4 regions of the Dongia sp. agr-C8 genome follow, and region 3 is predicted to be linked to each of the others. Evidence: predicted binding sites of a transcription regulator. Region 3 holds the regulator's gene; each other region holds the start of a gene.
The links. The regulator PhoB, encoded in region 3, activates phosphate uptake and scavenging genes when phosphate is short. The targets are predictions, from matches to a motif close to TNTCATAAAACTGTCA.
Positions count from the first base shown of each region.

Region 1: the regulator PhoB is predicted to act here: its motif matches at 2,014-2,029, upstream of ACYQ4T_RS21615 (putative 2-aminoethylphosphonate ABC transporter substrate-binding protein).
Region 2: the regulator PhoB is predicted to act here: its motif matches at 2,014-2,029, upstream of ACYQ4T_RS05725 (RNA degradosome polyphosphate kinase).
Region 4: the regulator PhoB is predicted to act here: its motif matches at 1,698-1,713, upstream of pstS (phosphate ABC transporter substrate-binding protein PstS).

Region 1 is NZ_BAAGHZ010000004.1:282,599-286,806, forward strand. Features, by position in the region: gene ACYQ4T_RS21600 (Na/Pi cotransporter family protein) at 1-510, shown strand, start outside; gene ACYQ4T_RS21605 (hypothetical protein) at 643-768, shown strand; gene ACYQ4T_RS21610 (putative 2-aminoethylphosphonate ABC transporter substrate-binding protein) at 903-1,958, shown strand; gene ACYQ4T_RS21615 (putative 2-aminoethylphosphonate ABC transporter substrate-binding protein) at 2,088-3,128, shown strand; gene ACYQ4T_RS21620 (putative 2-aminoethylphosphonate ABC transporter ATP-binding protein) at 3,326-4,208, shown strand, end outside.
Region 2 is NZ_BAAGHZ010000001.1:1,243,165-1,247,372, reverse strand. Features, by position in the region: gene ACYQ4T_RS05725 (RNA degradosome polyphosphate kinase) at 1-1,892, opposite strand, end outside; gene ACYQ4T_RS05720 (TonB-dependent siderophore receptor) at 2,193-4,208, shown strand, end outside.
Region 3 is NZ_BAAGHZ010000003.1:351,888-356,095, forward strand. Features, by position in the region: gene ACYQ4T_RS15865 (ATP-binding protein) at 1-842, shown strand, start outside; gene phoU (phosphate signaling complex protein PhoU) at 1,065-1,769, shown strand; gene phoB (phosphate regulon transcriptional regulator PhoB) at 1,762-2,508, shown strand; gene ACYQ4T_RS15880 (Rdx family protein) at 2,505-2,798, opposite strand; gene ACYQ4T_RS15885 (AmpG family muropeptide MFS transporter) at 2,795-4,132, opposite strand.
Region 4 is NZ_BAAGHZ010000002.1:435,427-439,634, forward strand. Features, by position in the region: gene ACYQ4T_RS09535 (adenylosuccinate synthase) at 1-275, opposite strand, end outside; gene ACYQ4T_RS09540 (ATP phosphoribosyltransferase regulatory subunit) at 393-1,499, opposite strand; gene pstS (phosphate ABC transporter substrate-binding protein PstS) at 1,837-2,895, shown strand; gene pstC (phosphate ABC transporter permease subunit PstC) at 2,999-3,982, shown strand; gene pstA (phosphate ABC transporter permease PstA) at 3,986-4,208, shown strand, end outside.

The sequences.
Region 1 (4,208 bases), on a different contig from region 3:
CTCAACGAAGCGATCAAGCTCTACCTCACCAAGGTCAGCCGCGAGAGCATGGATGCCGCGGATCAGCGCCGCATCATCGACCTCATCACCTTCACCACCAACCTCGAGCATATCGGCGACATCGTCGACAAGAACCTGATGGAGCTCGCCGCCAAGAAGGTGAAGTACAAGCTGAAATTCTCGCCCGAAGGAGCCGAGGAGATCGAGGGCATCCACGATCGCCTCAACGGCAATCTGCAGCTTGCCATGAACGTCTTCATGACCGGCGATCTCGACCTCGCCCGCAAGCTCTTCGCCGAGAAGCAGGCGTTCCGCGAGCTCGAGCGCCAGGCGTCCGAAAGCCATCTCGAGCGCCTGCGCGAGGGCCGCATCGAGAGCATCCAGACCAGCGGCCTGCACCTCGACATTCTGCGCGACCTGAAGCGGATCAATTCCCACCTCGCCCTGGTCGCCCAGCCGATCCTGGAGGCGGCCGGCGAGCTCAGTCCCTCGCGCCTCAAGGAAGCCTGATCTCCGAATCGTCACGGCGCTTGCGGTTCTTGATGCACGTCAAAGAGGGAAGGGGCAGTTTGTGCCACCATTCTCCTGATCGCTCGGTGCCTCAAAGACAGGCGCGGGCACCTGTGCGAAGGAGTACGGGCCATGGCCCTTCTCATGATCACCAGCTGGCTGGCGCTGCAGCTTCCGACCGGCATCCTCCTCGGGCGTTACCTGGAGCGACAGCCGCTTCTGGTGCCCGTCCGGGTCCGGCGCCGAGCGGCAACCTGACGCCGCGATCCGGGCCTATCCTTCTGTGATTTCCCGCTTAATTTGACTTCGGTATAATCTCCCAGCTATGGAAAGCCGCGCCGGGGCAGGGGACGCCCGCGGGCGATGGGGAACAGACTGGGAAGGCGTTTTCAATGACTTCGACCATGCGGACCGCGCTGCAATGGCTTTGCGGCGGATGCTCTGTGGCAGCCTTGTTCTTCGCCCCCGCCGCCCAGGCGGCCGATCCCCAAAAGGTCGTGGTGTATACGGCACTCCAGGCCGAGCAACTGCCGGTCTACGAGAAGGCCTTCGAGGCAAAGTACCCGAAGTTCGATATCGAATGGGTCCGCGGCACCCCGGCCGAGATCACCGCGAAGCTGCTGGCCGAGAAGGGCGATCCCCAGGCCGATGTCGTCTGGGGCCTCGGCGCCAGCTATCTGATGCAGGCCGACAAGAACGGCCAGCTCGAGCACTACCGCCCGCAGGGCTTCGACCAGATCAAGGACAGCTTCAAGGACCGCCGCACCGGTTGGCCGGTCTGGGTCGGCATGGACGCCTGGGCCAACGCCATCTGCTTCAACACCCAGCTTGCCGCCGAGCGCAAGATCCCGAAGCCGGACGCCTGGAAGGACCTGGTCGAGCCGGTCTACAAGGGCCAGATCGTCATGCCCAACCCGAGTTCCTCGGATACCGGCTTCGCCTCGGTCGCGGGCTGGATCCAGACCTTCGGCGAAACCGGCGGCTGGGACTATATGGACCTCCTGCACGAGAACGTCTCGAGCTATCTCCATTCCGGCGCCAAGTCCTGCGCTGCGGTCGCGACCGGTGACGCCGCGGTCGGCATCTCCTTCGGCTATGCCGGGGTCAAGCTCGCGAACAACGGCTCGCCGATCGAAGTCGTTTTCCCGAAGGAGGGTCTCGGCTGGGAAATGGAGGCGACCGCGGTGGTGAAGGGCGCGAAGCATCTCCAAGGCGCGCAAGCCGTCGCCGATTTCTCCGCCAGCGCCGAAGCCAACACGCTCTACAACAGCTACTACCAGATCCTGGCCCGCAAGGACGTCGCGGCGACTTTGCCGGACAACTATCCCGCCGGCGAAGAGGAAGCGCTGATCGACCCCAACAACTTCGAGGCGGTCGCTGCGCGACGCCAGCAGATCCTCGACGAGTGGGAAAAGCGCTACGGCGGCAAGAACGCGCCGAAGAGCTGAGGCGCGGACGAGTCTTCCCCAGCTGAATACAGCTGCCTCCAACACGTCACCGCGCTGTTATCAAACCGTCACGGTTTCGGAAGAGGTTCCCTTCGCGCGATCCGGAGAGATCGCTGAGGAGAGGGAATCATGCAGATGTTCGGAACTAAATCACGTCTCGCCGGCCTGACGCTGGCGGCGCTGGTCGGCTTTGCCGCTACGGCAGCGGCGAAGGACAAGCTCACCGTCTATACCGCGCTCGAGGAAGAGCAGCTGCCGGTCTACAAGCAGGCCTTCGAGGCCGCGAACCCCAACTACGAGATCGAGTGGGTGCGCGATTCGACCGGCGTCATCACCGCGCGCCTGCTGGCCGAGAAGGCCAACCCGCAGGCCGACGCGATCTGGGGCCTGGCGGCGACCAGCCTGATGGTGCTCGATAAGGAAGGCATGCTTGAGAGCTACAAGCCCGCGGGCTATGCGGACATCAAGGATGACTTCAAGGACAAGCGCGACAACCCGACCTGGGTTGGCATGGACGCCTGGGCCTCGGCGATCTGCTTCAACACGGTCGAGGCCGAGAAGCTCGGCCTGCCGAAGCCGGAGACCTGGAAGGACCTGCTGAAGCCGGTCTATGCGGGCCATATCGTGATGCCGAACCCGAACTCGTCCGGCACCGGCTTCCTCGATGTCGCGGCCTGGCTGCAGATCTTCGGCGAGAAGGAAGGCTGGGCCTACATGGACGGTCTGCACCAGAACATCAACACCTACCTGCACTCTGGCTCGAAGCCCTGCAAGGCTGCTGGCGCCGGTGAATATCCGATCGGCATCTCCTTCTCCTACCCGGGCGTCGTGCTGAAGAACAAGGGCGCGCCGCTCGAGATCATCCTGCCGAAAGATGGGATCGGCTGGGAGATGGAGGCGACCGCGATCATGAAGGGCAGCAAGCACCTCGACGGCGCCAAGGCACTGGCCGACTTCGCCGCCACCGCCGACGCGAACAAGATGTACAACGACTACTATCAGGTCCTGGCCAGCAAGACCGTGCAGGCCAAGTTGCCGGAGAACTACCCGGCCGACGAAGAGAAGCTGATGATCTCGCCGAACGACTTCACGGCCATGGCCGCGAAGCGCGCCGCGATCCTCGAAGAGTGGCAGAAGCGCTACGGCTCCAAGGACGCCCCGAAGAGCTGAGCTGCCGCAGCGGAGAGACCCGTCGACCCCTCACCCTGTCCCTCTCCCGCAAGGGGAGAGGGAACGCTGTGGCGATAGCCTTGACTAGGCTCTCGCGCCTTGCAGCGAAGAAGAACCCCCTCTCCCCTTGCGGGAGAGGGCAGGGGTGAGGGGTCGATCACTCTCACCGCGCAACACTCACGGTCGCGAGCTGTATCATGCCCTACCTCCAGATCTCACATGTCAGCAAATCCTTCGGCAGCTTCCAGGCGCTGAAGGATGTCTCGCTCGACATCGAGGACGGCCGGTTCGTCTGCTTCCTCGGCCCCTCCGGCTGCGGCAAAACCACCTTGCTCCGCGCCATCGCCGGCCTCGACATCCAGACCTCCGGCCGCATCTTGCAAGCCGGCCGGGACATCTCCGCGCTGCCGTCTGCGCAGCGCGATTTCGGCATCGTCTTCCAGTCTTATGCACTGTTCCCGAACCTCTCCGTCGCCGACAACATCGGCTACGGCCTCAAGAACTCCGGCAAGCCGCGCAAGGAAATCGCCACCCGCGTCCAGCAGCTCGCGGAGCTGGTCGGCCTCAACGGCCATGAGCGCAAATACCCGAGCCAGCTTTCCGGCGGCCAGCAGCAGCGCGTGGCGCTCGCCCGCGCCATCGCCATGTCGCCCGGCTTGCTGCTGCTCGACGAACCGTTGTCGGCGCTCGATGCCCGCGTGCGCCTGCACCTGCGCACCGAGTTGAAATCGCTGCAGCGCAAGATCGGCGTCACCACGATCATGGTGACCCACGACCAGGCGGAAGCGCTGGCGATCGCCGATCAGCTGGTGGTCATGAACCACGGTGTGATCGAGCAGGTCGGCACGCCGCAAGAGGTCTACCGGAACCCGAAAACCGCCTTCGTCGCGGACTTCGTCGGTCATATGAACTTCCTCCGTGCCGAGGTGGCGGGCGAGGGGACGGTGCGCGTCGGGCCATTGATGCTCTCTGCCGAAACCGGCGGTCTCGGCGTGGGTGATAGCGTGACGCTCTGCTTCCGCCCCGAGGACATCCAAGTCCGTGGCATCGCCGCCGGCCACAAGAACGCAATCGAGGTCC
Region 2 (4,208 bases), on a different contig from region 3:
CGCGGCATCCAGTCGGCGGAGGAGATGAAGACCTTGGCATTGCGCGACGGCAGCGCATGGCCGGCGCCGAAGCAGACGATGCGCGAATGTTCCAGGAAGCGCCCGACGATGCTCTTCACCCGGATGTTCTCCGACATGCCGGGCACACCGGGGCGGAGGCAGCAGATGCCGCGCACCACCAGATGCACTTTCACGCCGAAGCCGCTCGCCTTGTAGAGCGCATCGATGATGCCGGGATCGACCAGCGAGTTGACCTTGCCCCAGATGCTCGCGGGCCGGCCGGCCTTGGCATGCTCGATCTCGTCGTCGATCAGCTTCAGCAGGGTCGGGCGCAGCGTCATCGGCGCGAAGGCGACCTTCTCGGTGCCCTCGGGACGCGCATAGCCAGTCATATAGTTGAAGATCCGCGCGGCGTCGTGGCAGAGGCCCGGGTCCGACGTGAAGAAGCTCAGGTCGGTGTAGACCTTGGCGGTGATCGGGTGATAGTTGCCGGTGCCGTAATGCACATAGGTTCTGAGGTTGGCGCCTTCGCGGCGCATCACCATCGAGACCTTGGCATGGGTCTTCAGCTGCACGAAGCCGTAGACCACCTGCACGCCGACCCGTTCCAGGTCGCGGGCCCAGCGGATGTTGGCGGCCTCGTCGAACCGGGCCTTGAGTTCAACCAGGGCGGTCACCGACTTGCCCGCCTCCGCCGCCTCGATCAGCGCCTTGACGATCGGTGAGTCTTCCGACGTGCGGTAGAGCGTCTGCTTGATCGCGACCACATTGGGATCACGCGCCGCTTGCAGAATGAACTGCACGACGACGTCGAAGCTCTCGAACGGGTGATGGACGACGATGTCCTTCTGGCGGATGGCGGCGAAGCAGTCGCCCTTCATGTCGCGGATGCGCTCCGGGAAGCGCGGATTGAACGGCTGGAACTTCAGGTCCGGCCGCTCGTCGATGATCAGCTTCGAGGTGGCGGGCAGACCGATGATTCCGTCCAGCAGGAACACGTCCTCGCGGCTGGCATCGAGCTCGTCGATGATCTCGGCCAGCAGGTCTTCCGGCATCTCGGCATTGACCTCGAGGCGGATGACCGAGCCGAGGCGCCGCTGCTTCAGCGCGGTCTCGAACAGGCGGACCAGGTCCTCCGCCTCTTCCATCACTTCGATCTCGCTGTCGCGGATCAGCCGGAAATAGCCGTGGTCGACCAGCTCGTAGCCGGGGAACAGGCGGTGGAGATAGAGCCCCACCAAAGCTTCCAGGGTCAGGAAGCGGACATTCTTCGGATCGATGCCGGGGAAGCGGATGAAGCGCGGCAGCTGGTTCGGCACCGGGATCAGCGCCTTCATCATCTTGCCGTCGGCGGTGTTCTTCAGCTGCATCACCATCGCAAATCCCTGGTTCGGGATGAACGGGAAGGGATGCGCCGGGTCGATCGCCATCGGCGTCAGGACCGGGAAAATCTGGTCGAGGAAGTAGCTGTCGAGCCACTCCTTCTCGGCCGGCGTGATCTCGGCGACATCGACCACGCAAAGGCCGTTGTCGCGCAGTTCCTGGCGGAGCGTCCGCCAATGCGTCTGCTGGTCGCGCATCAACTCGCCGCTGCGCTGGTTGATCGCCGCCAACTGCTGGCGCGGGGTCAATCCGTCGGCGCTGACCGCGGAGACATTGGCGCGCACCTGGCCGCGGAGGCCGGCGACCCGCACCATGAAAAATTCATCGAGGTTGTTGGCCGAGATCGAGAGGAAGCGCAGGCGCTCCAGCAGCGGGTGGTTCTTGTTCCCCGCCTCTTCCAGCACCCGCTCATTGAAGGCGAGCCAGGAAAGCTCCCGGTTAACGAACCGGCTGAGCTCGCCCTGATAGGCAGCCGCGCCGTCATTCGCCGGTTGCTTCTGATCGTCCAACGCCTTGATCGCCGAATCCGCCACAGCTTTTCCTCCGCCGGTCTCGCACCGGATCCCATGGTCCTCGAAGCTAGGACATTTAAAAGGTCAATTCATCCCGCATCGTTAATTTCCGCCCGGGTTCAACAAAACTGTCACCTCCAGTTCTATTTGCGAATGATTCTTAATTGCGTTACTTTCTTGCCTCCTGAAACTTGGGGATGGCACGGGTAAATGATTATCCTACCAAAGGGTTACCATTGGCTGGTGGGTTCGATTCTGGGCTCATTGCTGATTCTCGCCGGCGCCCCGGGAGCTGCCATGGCGGAGGGATGGGAAGCCGAACTGCAGGCAGCGGATGCGGTCGTCCTGGATCCTTGGTCTGGCGGGTTTCCGGTCGAGACGGCACAGGCCGAGGCGCGCTTCGATTTCGAGCTTCCTGCCGAGCCGCTGGCGGTCGCGTTGACGCGGTTTCAGCAGGTCACCGCGATCCGGGTAATGGTCGACAGCAAGGCGATCGCCGGAATGCGCACCCCGGGCGTGCGCGGGGTGATGACGGCGCGCGAGGCCCTGGCGGCGCTGCTCGCCGGAACCGGACTCGACTATCGCATGGCGGACACGGCGACGGTCGCGATCGAGCCGGCCGCGGCGAATACCGCGCAGGGTGGTCCTGTGCTGCTCAATCCCCTCCCGGTCACGGCCGAGGGCACAAGCGAGAGCGCCAACGGACCGGTCGACGGCTATGTCGCCGAGCGCAGCGCCACCGGCACCAAGACCGACACGCCGCTCATTGAGACGCCGCAATCGATCACCGTGATCCCGCGCGAGCAGATGGATACCCAGAACGTCGAGCGGGTAGCGGAAGCCTTGCACTACACCGCGGGAGTCCAGCCGGACATCTACGGCGTCGACACCCGCGGCGACTGGATCTCGGTGCGCGGCTTCGACGAGGGCCAGTATCACGACGGCCTCCGGACCCCGAGTGATGGACTCGTCTACGGCTGGTGGAAGGTCGAGCCTTATGGGTTGGAGCGGATCGAGGTGCTGAAAGGCCCCGCTTCCGTGCTCTACGGCCAGACCTCGCCAGGCGGCCTCATCAATCTGGTGAGCAAGCTGCCTTCGGAGACGCCGATCCACGAAGTTCAGCTCCGCAGCGGCACCTGGTGGCGCGAGGAGCTGGCCGCCGACTTCAGCGGGCCGCTGACCGAGGATGACGATCTGCTCTACCGCGTCGTCGCCCTTGGGCGCTACAGCGAGACCCAGGTGGACCATGCCGAGGACAACCGCGGTTACTTCGCACCGAGCCTGACCTGGAGTCCGAACGAGGAGACCAGGGTGACCTTCCTCGCCGACTTCCAGGAGGACCAGGTCGGGTCCGCGATCAACTTCCTGCCCTATGAGGGCACCATCCAGGACAACCCGCACGGCAAGATATCAACCGATACCTTCACCAGCGAACCCGGTTTCGACGGGCACAACGAGCGTCGCTATTCGTTCGGCTATCAGTTCGAGACGACACCGACCGACCAGATCACACTGCGGCAGAACGTCCGCTACGGCCATCTCGACCTTGACTACCGCACGGTCTACGGCGCTGGCCTGCAGGCCGATCTCAGGACCCTCGACCGCATCGCCTCGATCGCGGTGGAAAGTTCGAACGCCGTCGCGGTGGACAACCAGGCGCAGCTCGATCTGGGCAGCGGCCGAGTGAAGAACACCACCCTCGTCGGTGTCGATTTCTGGAACCAGTTCAGCGACGCCGAGTTCGGCGACGGGCCGGCACCGTCGATCGACGTCTACGACCCCGATTACGGCGCCGATGTTGCCATGCCGGCGATCAGCACCAAGACGTATCAGGATGCGCGCCAGGTCGGCCTCTATGCCCAGGACCAGCTGGCGATCGACCGTTGGCGGCTGCTGGCGGGCCTGCGCTACGACTTCGCCCGCACATCGACACGCGACAAGGTCGCGCAGGAGACCACGTTGCAGAACGACGAGGCCCTGACCTGGCGCGCCGGACTGCTCTATCTGTCCGAGCTCGGCCTCGCGCCTTACGTCAGCTACGCGACTTCGTTCAAGCCGACCGGCGGCACCGATGCCGGCGGCCAGCCGTTCGAGCCGGAGACCGGCGACCAGTACGAGGTCGGGCTGAAGTTCCAGCCGGAGGGGATCAAGAGCTCGGTGACGCTCTCGGCCTTCGAATTGACGCGGCAGAACGTCCTCACCACCGATCCCAATGACCCGACCAACAGCATCCAGACCGGCGAAGTCAGGAACCGCGGCATCGAGCTCGAAACCCGCCTCAGCCTCGCGGACGGGCTCAACCTGCTCGGTGCC
Region 3 (4,208 bases):
AGGGCCGCAGCGGCCAGCGCCGGCTGGTGGCGCGCCTGCAGGCGATCCGGCCGCCGATGGCCGGGGCTTCGGTGATGGTGCTGCTGGAGGACATCACGGCGGCCGAACGGGCGCTCACCTTGCGGCGCGATTTCGTCGCCAATGTCAGCCATGAATTGAAGACCCCGATCGCGGCGCTGCTCGGCTTCATCGAGACGCTGATGGGGCCGGCGCGGGACGATCCGCTGGCGCGCCAGCGCTTCCTCGGCATCATGCGCGGCGAGGCCGAGCGGATGAACCGCCTGGTCTCCGAGCTGCTGTCCCTCTCACGCATCGAGATGAACGAGCATCAGCCGCCTTCGGGCCGGGCCGATCTCGGCAATATCCTGAAGACAGTGCGGGACAGCCTCTCCCTCAAGGCGGAGCAGCGGCAGATCCGGATCGCCTTCCCCGGCCTCGCCGAGCTGCCGACCATCCCGGGCGATTCCGACGAGCTGACCCAGGCAATCCAGAACCTGGTCGATAACGCGATCAAATACAGCCCGGAAGGCGGCGAGGTCCTGGTGCGCTTCGAGCGGATCGAGGATCCGGTCGCCTGCCGGGAGAAGCTGCAGGGCATCCGCTCGCCCAAGGCGATGATCTCGCTGAGCGTCGCCGACCAGGGCGAAGGGATCGGCAAGGAGCATATCCCGCGCCTGACCGAGCGCTTCTACCGGGTCGATGCCGCCCGCTCCCGGGAGCTCGGCGGGACCGGCCTTGGGCTTGCCATCGTGAAGCATATCGTCAACCGGCACCGGGGCAGCCTGGACATCGAGTCCGAGCCCGGAAAAGGCAGCGTTTTCACGCTGTTCCTGCCCGCCTAGGTTCAGCCACCGCCCGGAAGCCCGCGTGGAAATCCACCCGGGGCTTCGTCACGGAAGCGTCATACAAGGGCAACATTGGCGTCATTGGAGGGACTTAAATTGCCGGGCGCGGACAGGTGCGTCCGAGTCCATGGCGGCTGCCTTGGGCATTCATAAAACTGTCACAAAACGGTAGTATCTATGCCGAACAAAGCTTTGGACGCCGCGCACGAGAACCCGAACATGGCCCATGACCACACGGTGAAGAGCTTCGACGTCGAGCTGCGACGCCTGGTCCAGGAGATCGCCCAGATGGGCGGCCTGGCCGAGGAGCAGCTCGCCCAGGCGATCGACGCGCTGGCGCGGCGGGATTCCGAGGCCGCCACCAAGGTGATCGAGAGCGACCGCCGCATCGATACGATGGAGCACGAGGCGGGCAACCTCGCGGTGCGCATCCTGGCCCTGCGCCAGCCGATGGCGACCGATCTCCGCGAGGTCGTGGCCGCGATCAAGATTTCCTCCGACATCGAGCGCATCGGCGATTATGCGAAGAACATCGCCAAGCGCGCGCTGCAGCTCAACCAGCTCGGCCCGTTGCGTCCGGTCTCGTCGATTCCACGGATGGGGCGCCTCGCGCAACAGATCGTCAAGGACGTGCTCGACGCCTATGTCGAGAAGGACGCGGCGCTGGCAATGGCGGCGTGGCGGCGCGACGAGGAGATCGACGATCTCTACACCTCGCTGTTCCGCGAGTTGCTCACCTACATGATGGAAGACCCGCGGAACATCGGGCCTTCCACCCATCTGCTCTTCATCGCCAAGAACATCGAACGCATCGGGGACCACGCCACCAACATCGCCGAGACCGTCCACTTCCTGGCGCTCGGCCGCACGATCGACGAAACCAGACCGAAGGGCGATACCACGAATGTTGCAATCGATGGCTGACCGAACCCGTCCCGCCCATGCGGGGCGGGAGACCGATCGCGACCCCGCCAACCGGCCGACGGTGCTGGTGGTGGAAGACGAGCCGGCGCTGCTGGCGCTGCTGCGCTACAACCTCGAGAGCGAAGGCTACCGGGTCCTCGAAGCCAAGAACGGCGAAGAAGGCCTGACCCTGATCCGCGAGACCAAGCCCGACCTGGTGCTGCTCGACTGGATGCTGCCGTTCCTTTCAGGCATCGAGGTCTGCCGGCAGATGCGCCGGCTGCCCGACCTGAAGTCGATCGCCGTGATCATGCTCACCGCCAAGAGCGAGGAGGCCGACAAGCTGCGCGGCCTCGAGGTCGGCGCCGACGACTACGTGACCAAGCCGTTCAGCCCGAGCGAGCTGATGGCGCGGGTGAAAGCGGTCTTGCGCCGCGCCCGGCCGCAGCTCTCGACCGAGACGCTGGCCTACAAGGATCTCTCGATGGATCTTGCGACCCATCGGGTGAAGCGGATGGAGAAGGACGTGCATCTCGGCCCGACCGAGTTCCGCCTGCTCCGCTTCCTGATGGAGAACCAGGGCCGCGTCTTCTCGCGCGAGCAGCTCTTGGACCATGTCTGGGGCCGCGACATCTATGTCGAGCCGCGGACCGTGGACGTGCATATCCGCCGCTTGCGCAAGGCGATCAACATCGAGGGTGCGGCCGACGTGATCCGCACCGTGCGCGCCGCCGGCTATTCGCTCGACGTCGAGGGCTAAGTCGCTTCCGGCTTCTTATCGGAATGGCCGAGCGGCTTCTCCGGCGCGACCACGTCGCGCACGATCTGCTTCAGCAGCTTGATGTCGGGGAAGCGCCCTTCGGCCTTGCGCGACCAGAGCAGCTTGCCGCCGCTCCGCACCTCGAAGATGCCGCCAGTGCCGGGCACCAAGGTCACGCCGCCGATCTCGGTCTCGAAGGTGGTGAGCAGCTCCTGCGCCATCCAGGCCGCGCGCAACAGCCAGCGGCATTGGGTGCAGTATTCGATCTCGATCCGCGGAAGGTCGGTCATGCGGCCGGCGCCTGGTCCGGCACCAGCTTCTTCTCGTTGGGATAGAGACGCGTGATCCAGACGAGGAAGACCAGGCCCGGGATCGCCATCAGCGCCGTCGCCGCCCAGAACTCCACCCAGGGCATGTGGTCGGCGAGCCAGCCGCTGCCGCTCGACATCAGGGTACGGCCATAGGCCATGAACGAGGTGAGCAACGCGTATTGCGTCGCTGTGAAGGCGCGGTTGCAGAGATCGGAGAGATAGGCGACGAAGGCCGCCGCGGCGAGGCCGCCGGCGAGGTTGTCGGCGCTGATCGCAATGCCGAGCCAGAGCAGGTCGTGCCCTTGCATCGCCAGCATGCTGAACAGCAGATTGGTGACGGCCTGGAGCACACCGCCGATCATCAGGGTCTTGAAGACGCCGATCCGCGCCACGACAGCGCCGCCGACGATGGTGCCGAGCGCGGTCGCGAGCACGCCCCAGACCTTGGTGATGGCGGCGATCTCGACGCCGGTGAAGCCGATCTCGTTGTAGAACGGCGTCGCCATCGTGCCGCCGAAGGCATCGCCGAATTTGTAGAACAGGATGAAGATCAGGATGATCACCCATCCCGGCCGGCGGACGAAGTCCATGAAGGGCTGGACCACCGACCTGTCGATCCATGCGCCATAGGTTCCCCCGGGTATCATGCGCTGAACGGTCGGCGCCGTGGCGGCGTGACGATCGGGCTCCGGTACGAACAGGGTGAAGACGGCACAAATCAGAATGGCGCCGGCAAGAAACGCGAACACCACCTGCCAGCTGACGAAATCCGAGAGCGCAACCGCACCGGCACCGGCGAGCAGCAGGCCGATGCGATAGCCGACCTGGGTCGAGCCCGCGCCGGCGCCCTGCTCTTCCGGCTTCAGGATCTCGATGCGATAGGCGTCGACGACGATGTCCTGGCTGGCCGAGAAGAAGGCAACGGCCAGCACAACGATGGCCGTCATCTGCGGATCGATCGCCGGATCGGTGAAGCCGAGCGCGAAGATTGCCGCGGCGAGGAACAGCTGCAGCAGGAACAGCCAGCCCTTGCGTTGGCCGAGGAGCCGCGTCAGCACCGGCAGCGGCATCTGATCGATTGCCGGCGACCAGAGGAACTTGAAGGTGTAGGGCGTGCCGGCCAGAGCGAAGAGACCGATCGTGGTCTTGTCGATGCCGACTTTGGAGAGCCAGTAGGACAAGGTCGAGAGCGTGAGCAGGAGCGGCAGCCCACTGGCGAAGCCCATCACCAGAATGATGAACTGGCGCGGCTCCAGATAGACGGCGAGCGCCTGACCCCAGCTCTTGCGTGGAGTTGCCGTCGACTCGCTCATAGGTTCAGCTCCTTCACGCGGATGCTGAATCATCGCGGGTGATTCGGCAATCTCGGTTCTTGGCCAATCGGTTCTT
Region 4 (4,208 bases), on a different contig from region 3:
ACGGTGACGCCCTGGCCGCGCAGGGTCTCGATCTCCTTCAAGAGCGCCCAGGGATCGACCACGACGCCGTTGCCGATGACCGAGAGCTTGGAGCGCACGATGCCGGAAGGAAGGAGTGACAGCTTGTAGGTCTGGTTGCCGATCACCAGGGTATGGCCGGCATTATGGCCACCCTGGAAGCGCACGACCACGTCGGCGCGCTCCGAGAGCCAGTCCACGATCTTGCCCTTGCCCTCGTCGCCCCATTGGGAGCCGATCACTGCAACGTTTGCCACGTCTCTAAACTCCTACTTGAGCATCCGTCATGCCCGGACTTCATACGGGCATCTTTCTCCGTCTTCTACAGATTGCCGGGTCAAGCCCGGCAATGACGATGTTGGTTGGTTCGACCACTATTCGAGTTCGATGGGCTGGCCATTGCGCCAGAGCCGCGTGCACCCCTGGCGCCGCGCTTCCGCCGCATCATCCTGCACCGCTTCCAGGCCCTGGATCGTCACCCAGCCTTCGCCGCGCAGCTTCTGCGCTTCGGCTGCCGGTGTTCCGCTCGGCAGGAAGACGCGGTTCGGCGCTGCCGGCGCCGGCAATGCCCGCTGCAGGGTGTCGAGATAGAGGGTGAAGCCGGTCGCGGCTTCGCCGGCCTGGTTCACGTAGCGGCCGCCGCGCCCGAAATCGCCGCGCACCGCCGGCGCCAGCAGCGAGAAGGTGACGCCGGTGTGATACTCGAAGCCGCGGTGATCGGTGGGATCAACGGTGAGCGTCAGGTCAGGCCGCGCGGCCCGGATCAACGCCACCACTTCGCGCAGCCGCTCGCGCTGGGTCGCCGCCGACCCTTGCAGCGGCAGCGCCTGCAGCGCTTCGATCGCAGTGTCCGCCGGACCGACCGCATGGATCAGCGCCTCGAGCAAGGGCGTGAGGTCGCCGGCCAATTGGCGGACCGCGGTCATGTCCTTGCGGTCGAGTGCGGCGATCAGGTTTCTCGCATCGCCGATGCCGGCATCCCAAAGGAGCGCCGGCGCAAGCTTCGGCACATTGAGATCGACGACCAGTTGCTTGACGCCGACCGCGTTCAGTGCGTCGGCGCCGAGCAGGATCACCTCGGCATCGGCGGCGGCGGCGGTGGTGCCGATCAGCTCGACGCCGGCCTGGCCGATCTGGCGCTCGGGGCGCATCTGCTCGCCCTTCACCCGCAGCACCTGGCCGGCATAGGAGAGGCGAATCGGCCGCGGCGCGTTGGTGAGCCGGCTGGCGGCGATTCGGCCGACCTGGGGGGTGATGTCGGCCCTGAGGCCCATCATCCGCTGCGAGACCGGGTCCATCAGGCGGAAGGTGTCCGCCGCCATGGCCTCGCCGGGGCCGGAGAGCAGGCTGTCCTCGAACTCGATCAGCGGCGGCTTGACGCGCTCGTAGCCCCAGGCCGCAAAGGCCGCCATCAGCCGTTCGACGATCGCCGCCTCGAAGCCGGCTTCCGGCGGCAGGCCGTCGGAAAGGCCTGCAGGCAAAAGGAATCTTTCGCCGGGTGAGGACATCGGGCGCCCGATCTCTGGGGTCAGGGGTTGGTGTTAACGCCCAATATATGGGCCGGTGGAACTCGGCTGGGTGGTAGCCGATTTCCCGCCCCCCGGCAAGCCGGGCCATCCCCAGTCATCCCCAGGGCGAAGCCCAACCTTCCCCGATTTGACATATTTCCGTTCGATCACTGTCATCAAAGTGCAACCGATCCTGCCTAGCTTCCAGCCCATCGCGTGGGTCGCTTTCTGGCAACGTCGTGGCAAACGGCGGTCGTTGATGGGGACCGGCGCGCAGATTTCTGCGTTCCGTAACGGAGGAGAGGCTCCTATGAAACTGGATTTGACCCGCTTTATCGCCGCGGCTGCTTTGTTCAGCTCCGCTGCGCTCAGCGTCCCGGCGGTCGCCACCGCGGCCGACATCTCGGGCGCCGGCGCGACCTTCCCCTACCCGATCTACGCCAAGTGGGCCGATGCCTACCACAAGGAGACCGGCGTGGGCCTGAACTACCAGTCGATCGGTTCCGGCGGCGGCATCAAGCAGATCAAGGCCGACACCGTGACCTTCGGCGCCAGCGACATGCCGCTGAAGCCGGAAGACCTCGAGAAGGCCGGCCTGACCCAGTTCCCGACCGTGATGGGCGGCGTCGTGCCGGTGGTCAACCTCGAAGGCATCAAGCCGGGCGACCTGGTGCTCGACGGTGCGACCCTGGCCGACATCTTCCAGGGCAAGATCACGACCTGGAACGACCCGAAGATCCAGTCGCACAACCCGTCGCTGAAGCTGCCGGACCAGGCGATTGCCGTCGTGCACCGTTCCGACGGATCGGGCACCACCTTCATCTTCTCGACCTATCTCGCGCAGGTCGGCAGCGACTGGAAGGACAAGGTCGGCGCGAACTCGGCGCTCGAATGGCCGGTCGGCATCGGCGCCAAGGGCAACGAAGGGGTTGCCGGCAACGTCGCGCAGACCGCCGGCTCGATCGGCTACGTCGAGTATGCCTATGCCAAGCAGAACAACATGACCTTCGCCAAGCTGGTCAACAAGGATGGCAAGGCGGTCGCCCCGTCGGCGGCGGCTTTCCAGGCGGCGGCCGGTGCGGCCGACTGGGCCAATGCCAAGGGCTTCTACATGATCCTCACCAACGAGCCCGGCGCTGAGAGCTGGCCGATCTCGGGTGCGACCTTCATCCTGGTCCACAAGGAGCCGAAGGACCCGGCCGCGGTGGCCGAAGCCCTGAAATTCTTCGACTGGGCCTACAAGAACGGCGACGCCATGGCGGACGAACTCGCCTACGTGCCGCTGCCGGACAGCCTGGTCGAGCTCATCAAGAAGAGCTGGGCCGAGAACATCACCTCCGGCGGCAAGCCGGTCTACGCGGGGATGTAAGTCCACCGCCCGTAGGAAGACAAATGCGGGGAGTCGGCCAGCCGGCTCCCCGTTTCGTTCGCTACCCGCTTCACCGCCAACCTGCTATGGATCAAGCCTCGAGATGACCGAGATGTCCCTGAGCGGAACCTTGACTGCGACCGGCGAAACCAGACCCAGAACCAGCCCCGGTCCGATGGGCGACCGCGTGCTCCACGCCCTGACCTTCGGCTCGGCATGCCTGGTGCTGCTGGTTCTCGGCGGCGTGTTCATCTCGCTGATCCACGGCTCGATCCCCGCCTTGCAGACTTTCGGCTTCGAGTTCCTGGTCAGCCAGAGCTGGAACCCCGCAACCGACAAGTTCGGCGCCGCGGCGCCGATCTACGGCACCCTGCTGACCTCGGCGATCGCGCTGCTGATCGCGGTGCCGGTCGGCCTCGGCATCTCGGTCTTCCTGACCGAACTCTGCCCCGCCTGGCTGGCGCGGCCGATCGCGATCGCGATCGAGCTCCTGGCCGGCATTCCCTCGATCATCTATGGCATCTGGGGCCTGTTCGTGCTGGCGCCGTTCCTGCAGAAATACTTTCAGCCGGAAGTCATCGACTTCTTCCATGGCGTGCCGGTTCTGGGCGGCCTGTTCGCCGGCCCGCCCTACGGCATCGGCGTCTTCACCGCGGCGATCATCCTCGCGATCATGATCCTGCCTTTCATCTCCTCGGTGACCCGCGACGTGTTCGAGACCGTCCCCTCGGTCCTGAAGGAAGCCGCCTACGGCCTCGGCTGCACCAAGTGGGAAGTCGTCCGCCGCGTCGTCATCCCGCATACCCGGGCCGGCGTGATCGGCGCCGTGATGCTGGCGCTCGGCCGCGCGCTCGGCGAGACCATGGCGGTCACCTTCGTGATCGGCAACGCGCATAAGATCGCCGCCTCGATGTTCGCGCCCGGCACCACGATCTCGGCCACCATCGCCAACGAGTTCACCGAGGCGACCGGCGACATCTACACCTCGTCGCTGATCGCCCTCGGCCTCATTCTCTTTGTCGTCACCTTCATCGTGCTCGCCGCCGCGCGCTGGATGCTCTACCGCATGGAAAAGCAGGGGAAATAAGCCATGGCGCAATCCGCTCTCCCCGCCCGCCGCCGCGCCCGCAGCAAGCTGATGATGAGCCTCTCGGTCGGCTCCGCCGTGCTGGGCCTCGCCATGCTGTCGATCATCCTCGGCACCCTGCTCTATAACGGCGTCAGCGGCTTGAACCTCGCCGTCTTCACCGAGATGACGCCGGCCCCGGGCGAGCAAGGCGGCTTGTTGAACGCGATCTTCGGCAGCGTGGTGA